3 regions of the Luteibacter sp. 9135 genome follow, and region 2 is predicted to be linked to each of the others. Evidence: predicted binding sites of a transcription regulator. Region 2 holds the regulator's gene; each other region holds the start of a gene.
What was found. Region 2 encodes FliA, which starts transcription of late flagellar genes. Its sites were predicted from a motif close to TAAAGTTTNNCNNNCNNNGGCCGATAA; they were not measured.

Region 1 (3,750 bases), 3.0 Mb from region 2:
GCGTAACGCATCCGCGCTGCGTTCGAAGTACTTTTTCGCCATCTCGGGCCGGTTCTTGTTCAGTCCTTCCGCGTTCCGGCCGGCGTAGATTCCAGCCACGCCGACATCGAGCACGCCCTGGGCGATATCGGTGCCCAGGATGCGGTAACGGAAGTCCCGATGCGTTCGCTGGAACTCCTCGGCGAGCATGGCCAGCGAGTAGGCCTCCTCGCCGGTAGATGCCGCGGCCGACCAGATGTTCATCGTTCCGCCGGCGTTCGCCTCATACCAGTTCGGGAAGAAGTCGTCGGCGAGATACTGCCAGATACGCGGTGTGCGGAAGAACGAGGTCTCGTTGGTGGTGACCAGGTCGATGAAGCGCGCCACTTCCTGCTTCGAACTCTCCAGCACGGTGAGGTAGTCGTCATAGCCGGGCAGGCCGAGCTCCTGCAGGCGCCGACGAAGGCGTCCATGCAGAAGCGTCCACTTGCGCTCGGCCATCACGATGCCCGTATGCCTCCGTACTTGGGCAAACAGGGCCTCACGGGTGGCGGAACCGACGATGGCTTCGGTATCGAACATGGCGCGTCAGGTGGCGAAGTTGTTGACGGTGGCACTCAGTTCGCTGGCGCCTTCCTTCAGTCCACCGCACGCCCGGGCAATGTCGTCGCATGTGGCCGCCGTCTTCTCGGTTTCCTCGGCGATATGTTGCACGGCGGTGGCGACTTCCCGCGCCGCCACGGCCTGTTCCTCGGCGCCACAGGAGATTTCCGACATGGCCTGGGTGGTGTTGACCACGCCGAACAGGATCTTGTCGAAGGCCGCCGAGGCTTCCTTCGATATCTGGCTGCCCTGCGAGACCCGCTTGGTGGACTCGGCGATCAGCTTGGAGATTTCCTTGGCGGCCTGCGAGGAACGCTCGGCCAGCTTGCGCACTTCGTCGGCGACCACGGAGAAGCCCAGGCCGTGCTCACCCGCACGTGCCGCTTCGATGGCTGCGTTGAAGGCCAGCAGGTTGGTCTGGCTGGCGATTTCGCCGATCACCTTGCTGATGTCGCCGATGTCTTCCGACGACTTGTTGATAAGATCCATCGACTCGATGGATTTTTCCAGCGCCTTGGCGCCACGCTCGGCTTCCTGCTGCGTGTCCTTGGCCAGCCGGTCAGCGCTTTGCGCGTTGCTGGCAATGGAACTGATGGACGCCGTCAGCTCTTCGATGGTGGCGTTCATTTCTTCCACCGTCGCGCCCAAAAGCTGGGCGCCGGCAGCCATGTCGTTAGACTGCTGGGCGATCTGCGTCGAGGCGGACGAGAAGTCCTCGGCACGCCGCTTGACCAGCTCTTCCAGCTCGCCCTGGAACGTGACGTCGGCGGCGAACTTCACGATCTTCTGCAGCTTGCCGTTGCCGTCGTAGATGGGGTTATAGCTGGCCTGCAACCAGACCCGGCGGCCGCCCTTGGCCAGCCGGCGGTAACGACCGGAGTCGAATTCGCCGCGGCGTAGCCGTTCCCAGAACGCCGCGTATTCCTGGCTCGACGTATAGGCGTCGTCACACAGCTTGCGATGGTGCTGGCCGATGAGCTCGTCCGCCGTGTAACCGACCACAGCCAGAAAATTGGCGTTGGCCGCGAGTACGTGGCCGCCGAGATCGAACTCGATCACGGCCTGGGACTTGTCCAGCGCGTTCATCTTGCCGTCCAGTTCCGCGGACCTGTCCACCAGCGTGGTGATCTCCGTGGCGAACTTGACGACCTTGTACGGCTTGCCTTCGGTATCGAATACGGGATTGTACGAGGCACTGAGCCAGACCTCACGGCCGTCCGCGCCGATGCGCTTGAACTCGCCCACCTCGGGGTTTCCGGCGGAAAGGCGCTGCCAGAACGTCGCGTAATCGTGGCTGGCGGCGAAGGCGGGCTCGCAGAACAGACGATGGTGTTTCCCGACCACGGCATCGGAGGTGTAACCGAGCACGTCCAGGAAATTCTGGTTGGCGGTCAAGACCGTGCCGTGCAGATCGAACTCGATGATGGCCTGGACACGATGTAGCGCGTCGTTCATCGCCTTCAGGTCGTTCAGTTCCAGCGTCTCGCTCGCGTTCGTGCCCATGACGTCTCTCGATCTATGTGAGTAGACGTTTTATCGCCCCAAAATCGGCAAACTTGAGCGGTCTTTGCCGAATTCCGCGATTTTCGTTAAAAAATCAGGTTTTCCTAGGAAAAAGTCAGGCGACGACGTGGGTCGCTTTATCAGGTGCCATGGGGTGACGTCACGCCCAAGTAACCATCCGTCACGGCAATATCCGGATAGCGCGGCAACACGCCGTTGGAGACGATCGCATCACTCCCACCGGAATGAAGCCATGTCCTTTCGCATCCGCGGTCTCGATCCCGCCCCCTTTCTCGCTTACTACGGCCTCGACGCCTCCACACTGGCCGCGCGAGGCGCGTTACGCGTCATCGCCGCCGACGACACCGGTTACCCCGAGCGTGTCGAACTGCGCGCGGCGCGCCGTGGTGAGACCTTGCTGCTGCTCAACTACGAACACCAGCCGATCGCCGGTCCGTATCGCGCCAGCCACGCGATCTTCGTGCGCGAAGGCGCCACGCAGGCTTATGACGCCGTGGACGTGGTGCCGGAGGTGATGCGTGTGCGGCAGCTTTCGTTGCGCGGCTTCGATGCGCGCGGACACATCGCCCAGGCCCTGCTCGTGGCCGGCACGCAGGTGACGGAGGCGGTGCGGCAGCTGTTCGCCAACGATGCCGTTCGCTATATCCATGCGCACTACGCGGCGTACGGTTGCTACGCCGCACGCCTCGACCGCATCGACGCCGCGGATGCCTAGAGCTTGTAGTTGATCCCGAACATCACCGTGCGCCCGTACGTGTCGAACTCCAGCGGCCGGGCCACCTTCACGCCGCTGGGCAGGCCCAGGATCTGCTGGGTCTTCATCGGCGAGTCGGTCAGGTTGTTGACCTGCAACAGGATCGACAGCCCGTTCCAGGTGCCGTGGTCGAAGGCGTAACCGAGTTGGAGATCGGTCTGCTTGTCGGCCAGTACCTGGGTGTAGCCCAGCTGGTCGAACAGGGCCACGGCCTCGCCGGTGAACGACGAACGGTAACGCTCGGCGACACGCACCGACCAGCCGTACTTTTCGTAGTAGAGCGCCAGGTTGGCGACCTTCCTCGACAGGCCGGGCAGGGTGGAGGGGCTGCCGGGAATGCTGGACACCGCGCTCACGGGCAGGCTGCTGTTGGTCAGCGAGAAGTTGGCCTGCACGCCGAAACCGTCCAGGGCCCGCGAGACCAGCCCGCCTTCAAGCGAGCCGGACAACTCCAGGCCCTGCATCTTGCCGCCGGTGCCGTTCTCGGGCCGGGTGAACGAGCCGCGTGTGCTGGTCGGCACCAGGGTGGGGGTGTCGTTCGTGTAGCCCGAGAAGTCGTAGTCCAGGGTGGTCTGGTTGTAGATGTAGTTCAGCAGGTTCTTGTTGAATACCGCGACGGCCACGTAGCTGGCGGTGCCGAAGTATTTTTCCCATGACAAATCGGCGCCCACCGCGATGTACGGTTTCAGCTTCGTGTTGCCGCCGCTGCCCGACCACAGCACCTGGCCCGCGGCCGGGCCTTCGGTCACCTGTGCGACGCCTGCGGAGGTCGCCACCTTCTCGTCGTCGATGCGTCCGCGTGCCATGGTCTTGGCCAGGCCGAAGCGCAGGAACTGCTTTTCCGACACTTCGGCAGCCAGGTTCAGGCTGGGCAGCACCTTGCTGTACTT
Region 2 (3,750 bases):
GCGTCTACAACGCGCACGATGCGCAGAGCCTGCGCAACGTACTGCTGCAGCTGCGCGGCAAGCACACGGTGCTGATCGACACCGCCGGCCTGGCCGGCAACGACCCCAAGCTGCAGCAGCAGTTCGAAACGCTGCGGGCGATGACCGAGGTGCGCGTGTGCCTGGTGCTCGCGGCGAACGCGCAGGCGCAGGCGATCGACAACGCCGTGCGCGCCTACGCGCCGCTGTCCCCGCAGGCCGCGATCCTGACCAAGCTCGACGAGGCGCCGCTGATCGGTGGCGCCCTCTCGGCCGTCATCCGGCACGGCATGCCGCTGGACTACACCACCGACGGCCAGCGCGTGCCGGAAGACATCGCCTCGGCGGACGCGCGCAAGCTCGTCTGCCTCGCGGCCCAACTGGTCAGGCAGCGCAACGACGAACCGGACGACGCGATTCTCGCCGACCGTTTCGGCTTCGCCGCCACGCCCGCCCTCGCCTGACCCCGGAACTGAAGTAACGTGACTACGGCATCCGCATCCGCACACCCTTTCACGGCAGTGAATTCCTTCATGAGCACACACGTCGATTCCACCCAGGCCGCCGGACTCAACTGGCTTGCCGACCGTCGCCCCACCCGCAGCATCGCGATCGCGGGCGGCAAGGGCGGCGTGGGCAAGACCACGGTGGCGGTCAACCTGGGCATGGCGCTGTCCATGGGCGGGCGCGACGTGGTCCTGCTGGACGCGGACCTGGCCATGGCCAACATCGACGTGCTCCTCGGCCTGCAGCCCACGCGCCATCTGGGCCACATGCTCGAGGGCGAGTGCCGCATCGAGGACCTGATCCTCCATGCCAACCACGGGTTGAAGGTGATTCCCGCCACCTCGGGCGCGCGCCGCATGGCGCAGCTGCCGAACATCGAGCACGCCGCGGTGATCCGCGCATTCGACGAATACCCCGTGGCCCCGGAATACCTGATCGTCGACACCGCGGCCGGCATCTCCGACAGCGTGTCGATGTTCGCCGCCGCGTCGGATGAGGTGGTGGTGGTGGTTTGCGACGAGCCGGCCTCACTGACCGACGCCTACGCGCTGATCAAGGTGATGAGCCGCGAATTCGACGTCAACCGCTTCCGCATCGTGGCCAACATGGTCCGCCACGCCCAGGAAGGCCGCCAGCTGTTCGAGAAGCTGGCCCGCGTGACCAATCGTTTCCTGGACGTGTCCCTGGATTTCATGGGCATGGTGCCGCACGACGAGTACCTGCGACAGGCCATCCGCCGCCAGTCGGCCGTGGTCGACGCTTGGCCGAGCAGCCGTTCGGCCGTGGGATTCAAGAATCTTGCCCGGTCGGTCGATACATGGGGTGAACCCGAACCCCGGGTGCAGGGCCGCATCGGCTTTTTCGCCGAACGGAACCACATGGGGGGAGGGCTGCCACTGTGAGTGTTGCAAGCGAATACCTTGAAGTAACAAAGGTTTCGGCCGACCAGCTGGTCAGGACGCATGCACCGCTGGTGCGCCGGATCGCCTATCACCTGATGGGTCGCCTGCCGCCGAGCGTGGATGCGAACGACCTGATGCAGGCCGGGATGATCGGACTGCTGGAGGCCGCAAGGAATTACTCGCCGACTCGCGCGGCCAGCTTCGAGACCTATGCGGGAATCCGCATTCGTGGCGCCATGCTGGACGAACTGCGCAAGACGGACTGGACCCCGCGCTCCGTCCATCGGAAGCTGCGCGAGGTGGCGGAGGTGACGAGGCAGATCGAGAACGAGACGGGTGGCGACGCCGAAGACGCGGAAGTGATGAAGCGGCTGGGCATCGACGCCATGGAGTACAACCAGATCCTGGCCGACGCGGCGAGCGCGCGGTTGCTCAGCCTCACGGCGCCGGAAGGCGACGAAGGCGCGGCGATCGACGTGGCGGACCCGGACGCCGCGGGTCCGGAAGGCAACTTCGAGAAGAACGGACTGCGCGATGCGCTGGCCCATTCGATCGACGGCTTGCCGGAACGCGAAAAGCTGGTCATGTCCCTGTACTACGATGAAGAGCTCAACCTGAAGGAAATCGGTGCGGTGCTGGGTGTGAGCGAGTCGCGGGTGTGCCAGATCCATGGCCAGGCCCTGATTCGCCTCCGCGCACGCATGTCAGGTTGGAAAGACAAGCAGTGACGGCATCGCGTTGCCGTCGCCGGTAAAGAAAAAAGCGTACGAGGCGGAGAGCAGTTTTGGACAAGAACATGAAGATCCTCGTGGTGGACGACTTTTCCACCATGCGGCGCATCGTCAGGAACCTCCTGGTCGAGTTGGGTTTCACCAACACGCTCATCCAGGAGGCTGAAGACGGCAACGCGGCGCTCGCGCTGCTGCGCGCGCAGCCCATCGACCTGGTCGTCACCGACTGGAACATGCCCAACATGACGGGCATCGACCTGCTTCGCGCCATTCGCGCGGATGCAGCGTTGAAGTCCATGCCGGTGCTGATGGTCACCGCGGAAAACAACCGCGACCAGATCATCGCCGCCGCGCAGAGCGGTGTGAACGGTTACGTGGTCAAGCCCTTCACGGCGGTGACGCTGAAGGAAAAGCTCGACAAGATATTCGAACGACTTGCCGCGGCAGCGGGCTGAGGGAATGACGATGAACACGATGCTTTCCCCCGGCCAGGACGTGGCCCCCCAGTTGCGTGAACTGCTCGGCGCCGATGACTCGGCAGCGTTCGAGAAAGCCCTGGACGACCTGATCCGCAGCCGCGAGCAGCACCTGTTCCTGGCGCTGGGCCACCTGGCGCGCGACCTGCACGAATCCGCGCGTCGCCTGGCTTCCGACATCTCCACCGATGGCGTGCCGGGCAACATGAGCGACGCGCGCAAGCATCTGCGCGACGTTCTCGAAATGAGTTCCACGGCCGCCCATCGCACGCTGGACTTCAGCGAGAAGCTGCGTCCCCAGGCGCAGGCCCTGGCCAAGCAGGCCGATGAGATCCTGGTGCTGGATCACGCCGATCCGGCGTTCGGTGCCAACGCCACGGCACTGGCCGTGCGTGTCGGCGACTTCGCGCAAAGCTGCGACATCGGGCTGGGCGAGATGGTCGAGGCACAGTCATGGCAGGATCTTTCCGGTCAGCGCGTGGCCCAGGTCGAGGCCTTCATGGCCAAGGTCGAATCCTCGCTCGTCGAGCTGGTCCGTCTCACCGGTTCGCTCGCGGGCGGCAATGCGCCGGCTGCCGAGAAGGTCAGCCAGGACGAAGTGGACCGGCTCCTCAGCGAATTCGGTTTCTGAGTACCCTATGAGCGTGGAGCTGGACAACGAGCTGCTCAATGTCTTCCTGATCGAAGCGCGCGAACTGCTCGAGAGCCTGGGCGAACAGCTCGTGGATCTCGAAGCCTCCCCGCACGACGTGGAGCTGCTTAACGCGGTGTTCCGTGCCTTCCATACGGTGAAAGGCGGGGCGGGCTTCCTTGGCCTCAATGCGATGGTCGAGCTGTGTCATCGCGGCGAGGATCTGCTCAACGAGGCCCGCAACGGGGTGATCGTGCTGCACGCCGCCTATATGGACGCGCTGCTCGAATCGCTCGACCTGCTCAACGACATGATGCGTGCCGCCGACGGCGGCGTGCCGATCGAGCCCGCGCCGCGTTCGCTGCTCGATCGCCTGCTGATCCCCGGTCGCGCCGTGTCCGCGCCGCCGGTGGCGCTTGCCGTGCCGATCTCGGCGGCCGCGTCGACGCCGACGGCCCCCGCCGCACAAAAGACCTACGACCCGA
Region 3 (3,750 bases), 3.8 Mb from region 2:
GGCCGACGCCGACGCGGGCGGCGTTCGCTACGCGGCCGCCCTCGGCTGCACGGGAGCAGATGTGGTGGCCTGCCTGCGGCGCCTGTCACCGCGCGGCGTAAATGCCGCGCTGGCCCCCTCGCGCGGCGTGCTGGGACCGCATGCATGGAACTTCATCGCCGGCGACAGCGTGCTTCCGGAGGCGCCGCGCGAGGCGTTCGCCCGCGGCCACTTCGCCCACGTGCCGGTGCTCATCGGCAACAACGCCGACGAGGGGCGGCTCTTCGGTTTCCTGCTCGGCAAGCTGGGCCAGCTCGACGACCGGCGCGATTACGACGCACGCATGGCCAGCACGTTCGGCGCTCACGCCGACGCGGTGGCGGGGGCCTATCCGGCCGCGCGGTATCCTTCGTTGCGTGACGCGTATGCGGCGGCGGTGACCGACGGTGTCTTCGCCTGCCCGACGCTGTCGCTGTCGACCATGCTGGCCCGCGCCACGCCGACCTGGCGTTACGCGTTCACGGACCCGCAGGCGCCGTTCGCGCTCTCGCGCAAGGCCGACCTGGGCGCGTACCATGCGTCCGAGATCGTGTACCTGTTCCAGACACGCTGGGCGCTGGCGGACCCCGCCCGCTTCAGCCCGGCGCAGCAGGCGTTGTCCGACCGCATGCAGAGGGACTGGGCCACCTTCGCGCGCACCGGCCGCCTGGCCGGCACGCCGGAGGGCGCCCCGGCCAACGTGCTCTACGGGCCGTCGCGAACCCCGGTGGACGAGGGCGTGCCGCGGGTGGGTTGCGCGTTCTGGGACACGATGGGCCTGTAGCGTCAGGCGCGGCCGATCGGCGTCACGAGGTGGGGGCGCAAGCGCCGTACCAGCGGCAGGATGACCAAGGCGGTGCCTGCCGCGGCGATCATGCCGACGACGCGGCTGCTGTGGTCGGCGATGAGGCCGTAGAGGATGGGCGCGATGCCGCCCGAGCCGATGACGCCGGTGTAGAAGAGGGCGAAGGCCCGACCGGTATCGCCGTCGGATAGCTCCGGCACCGTGCCGTAGAGTACGGAAGAGGTGCCGTTCAGCACGATGCCGAGCAACGGCAGCAGCACGAGGGTGGCCCACAGCGGCGTGACCAGCGTCGCCACGATGAAACCGGCGGTCGCCGCTTCCGTCAGCATGACCGTGCCGACCACGCCCACGCGGTCGCCCAGCCAGCCGCACGTGGCCTTGCCGAGCGCACCACCGATGAAAACCAGCGCGAGACACAGGCCGACCATCGGGGAATCGCCGCCTTTCCCGTGGACGAGGAACGGCAGGAAGAGCAGGTAGCCCATGCGGGTCGCGGTATCCAGGACGCCGATCGCTATCAGCACGCCAAAGCCGTTACGACGTTCGCCGTGCCGCGCGGCGGATGTGCTGTGCCCGCCCGCTCGCATGGAAGGGGCCAACGCAAACAACGCCATCGAGACGCCTGCGCCGAGGATCGCCATCAGGACGAGCACGGGGCGCCACGCCAGCAGGGGAATCAGCAGCGCGACGATGGCCGGCAGGATGGCCTTGCCCAGGTCGCCGGAGAAGTTGTAGATCCCCAGCGGCCTGCGCGATCCCGCGCCATAGGCGTCAGTGATCAGCGTGGACGCCCGTGGGTGCTGGATGCTGGAGCCGATGCCGGCGATGACCAGCCCGAGACAAAGCCCGGCGAAGCCCGTCGGCGACGCCATCACCGCCATCCCGATGGCGGCAAGTACCGTGGCCAGCACCAGCGCCGCCCGTGGGGAAACCGTCCGCAGAAGGCGGTCGGCCGGCATCTGCAGGCCACCCATGGTGGCGTAGTAAAGCGCACGGAGGAGGGCCAGGGCGGCATACGACAGTCCGAACTGGGCCTGCCAGACGGGGAGAAACGCATAGAGGCCATCGGTGTAGCCGTCGTGCAGCGCGTGCGCGAGACAGGCCGCCACGAGGCTGCGCGGGCGTGTGTCGGCCGGTGTGCCCGATGCATGCGTCGTCGGGGCAAGGTCGGTGGAGGCAGGCATCCCGCATGGTACCCAGGTCGCCAAATCGTCGACAAGGCGATGGGCGATCCCGGCCAGGCCGGGCGGCAACCGCAACCCACCCTTGGCAAGTGTCGCAGGCGCAATTTAATGCGCTTGGCTGAGCCGACTTACTCGGCAACCGCAAATGGCTTTTTTGCCGGTTATGCGTATTTAGCGTCAAGGTTCGGTGAATTTTGCCGATAAGGTTCATACGGCCGGTGGGCGTCTGAAAAGGCCGGGCACGATTCAGCTCACGCAAGTCCACGCTTGTCGGCATTTCGGCCAGTTCCATGGCCCGCGCTCAGTCTGCCCAGGGGGGCACCATGCAACTCATCAAACTCGCATCACGAAACAAGCTGATCTTTGGCGGCTTTGCATCGATCGCCCTCGTGGTGATCGTGCTTGTCGGTATCGTCTACGGCGCGCTCCAGGCCATGGCCCAGAGCACACGCATGGACCTGCACACCAACCAGGTGCTGCGTGTCGAGGGCTCGCTGCTCAACGCACTGGTCAACATCGAGACCGGCGAACGGGGTTTCCTCGTCACCGGCAAGGATGCTTCACTGGAGCCGCTGCGAAACGGCCAGGCGGCCTACGCGGACGCGTTCGGCCAGCTTCGCAGCCTTACCGTCGACAATGCGGAGCAGCAGCGCCGTCTCACCGACCTGGACACGGGCTATCGCGCGTGGATTTCGGGCGCCATCGACCCGGTGATCGCCCTGCAGAAGCAGCAGGCCGCGTCGGGCGGGTCCAGCCCGGAAGCGCTCGCCTTCGAGCGTCAGGGCAAGGGCAAGGCGCACATGGACGAGATGCGCGACTTGCTGGGCAAGTTCGTGGGTGCCGAGACGGCGCTCCTGGAACAGCGTTCGGCCGAAGCGACGGCGACGCGTGCGCGTACCAACGTGATCCTGCTGGGCGGCGGCCTGCTCGCCATCCTGGCCATCATCGGTGTCGCCACCGTACTGGTGCGTAGCATTCTTACCCCGCTGGAAAGCGCTTCCTCGGTCACGACGCGCATCGCGGAAGGCCACCTGGGCGAGTCCTTCGCAGTCACCCGCAGCGACGACCTGGGCCGCATGCTCAACGCCTTGCACACCATGGACGAGAACCTGGCGCGCATCGTGGGTTCCGTGCGTGAGAATGCCCTGCAGGTCGAACACGCGGCGCGTGACATCTCGGCCGGCAACGACGACCTGTCCAACCGCACCCAGGAGCAGGCGTCCTCGCTCGAGGAAACGGCCGCGTCGATGGAGGAGATGTCCTCCACGGTGAAGCAGAACGCGGAGGGCGCCGCGCTCGCCCGGCAGATTTCCCAGGGCCTGCGCAGCGAAGCCAAGAGCGGCGGCGCGGTGGCCGAGGAAGCCGTGGAAGCGATGAAGCAGATCACCGAGGCCAGCCGGAACATCGGCGAGATCGCGGTGCTGATCGACGAAATCGCCTTCCAGACCAACCTCCTGGCGCTGAACGCGGCCGTGGAAGCGGCGCGTGCCGGCGAACAGGGGCGCGGCTTCGCGGTCGTGGCCGCGGAAGTGCGCAACCTTGCCCAGCGCAGCGCGTCGGCCGCCAAGGACATCAAGACCTTGATCGGCACCACGGTGGAGCGTGTGAGCACGGGCTCCGACCTGGTGAACCGTACCGGCAAGGCGCTGGTGGAGATCGGCAGCAGCGCGACCAAGGTCGCCGACATCATCAATGAGATATCCTCCGCCTCGCAGGAGCAGTCGGCCGGCGTGGAACAGGTCA

Region 1: a site for FliA is predicted at 2,116-2,142, ahead of FA89_RS13335 (methyl-accepting chemotaxis protein). Genes of this name have one in related genera too.
Region 3: a site for FliA is predicted at 2,185-2,211, ahead of FA89_RS16350 (methyl-accepting chemotaxis protein). Genes of this name have one in related genera too.

What each region holds. Positions count from the first base shown of each region.
Region 1 is NZ_JQNB01000001.1:3,076,906-3,080,655, forward strand. It holds gene FA89_RS13330 (CheR family methyltransferase) at 1-561, opposite strand, end outside; gene FA89_RS13335 (methyl-accepting chemotaxis protein) at 568-2,085, opposite strand; gene FA89_RS13340 (DUF1203 domain-containing protein) at 2,339-2,821, shown strand; gene FA89_RS13345 (TonB-dependent receptor) at 2,818-3,750, opposite strand, start outside.
Region 2 is NZ_JQNB01000001.1:51,280-55,029, reverse strand. It holds gene flhF (flagellar biosynthesis protein FlhF) at 1-482, shown strand, start outside; gene FA89_RS00220 (P-loop NTPase) at 552-1,427, shown strand; gene FA89_RS00215 (RNA polymerase sigma factor FliA) at 1,424-2,155, shown strand; gene cheY (chemotaxis response regulator CheY) at 2,212-2,613, shown strand; gene FA89_RS00205 (protein phosphatase CheZ) at 2,624-3,265, shown strand; gene FA89_RS00200 (chemotaxis protein CheA) at 3,273-3,750, shown strand, end outside.
Region 3 is NZ_JQNB01000001.1:3,893,224-3,896,973, reverse strand. It holds partial or broken gene FA89_RS20710 (carboxylesterase/lipase family protein) at 1-802, shown strand, start outside; gene FA89_RS16355 (MFS transporter) at 805-2,007, opposite strand; gene FA89_RS16350 (methyl-accepting chemotaxis protein) at 2,331-3,750, shown strand, end outside.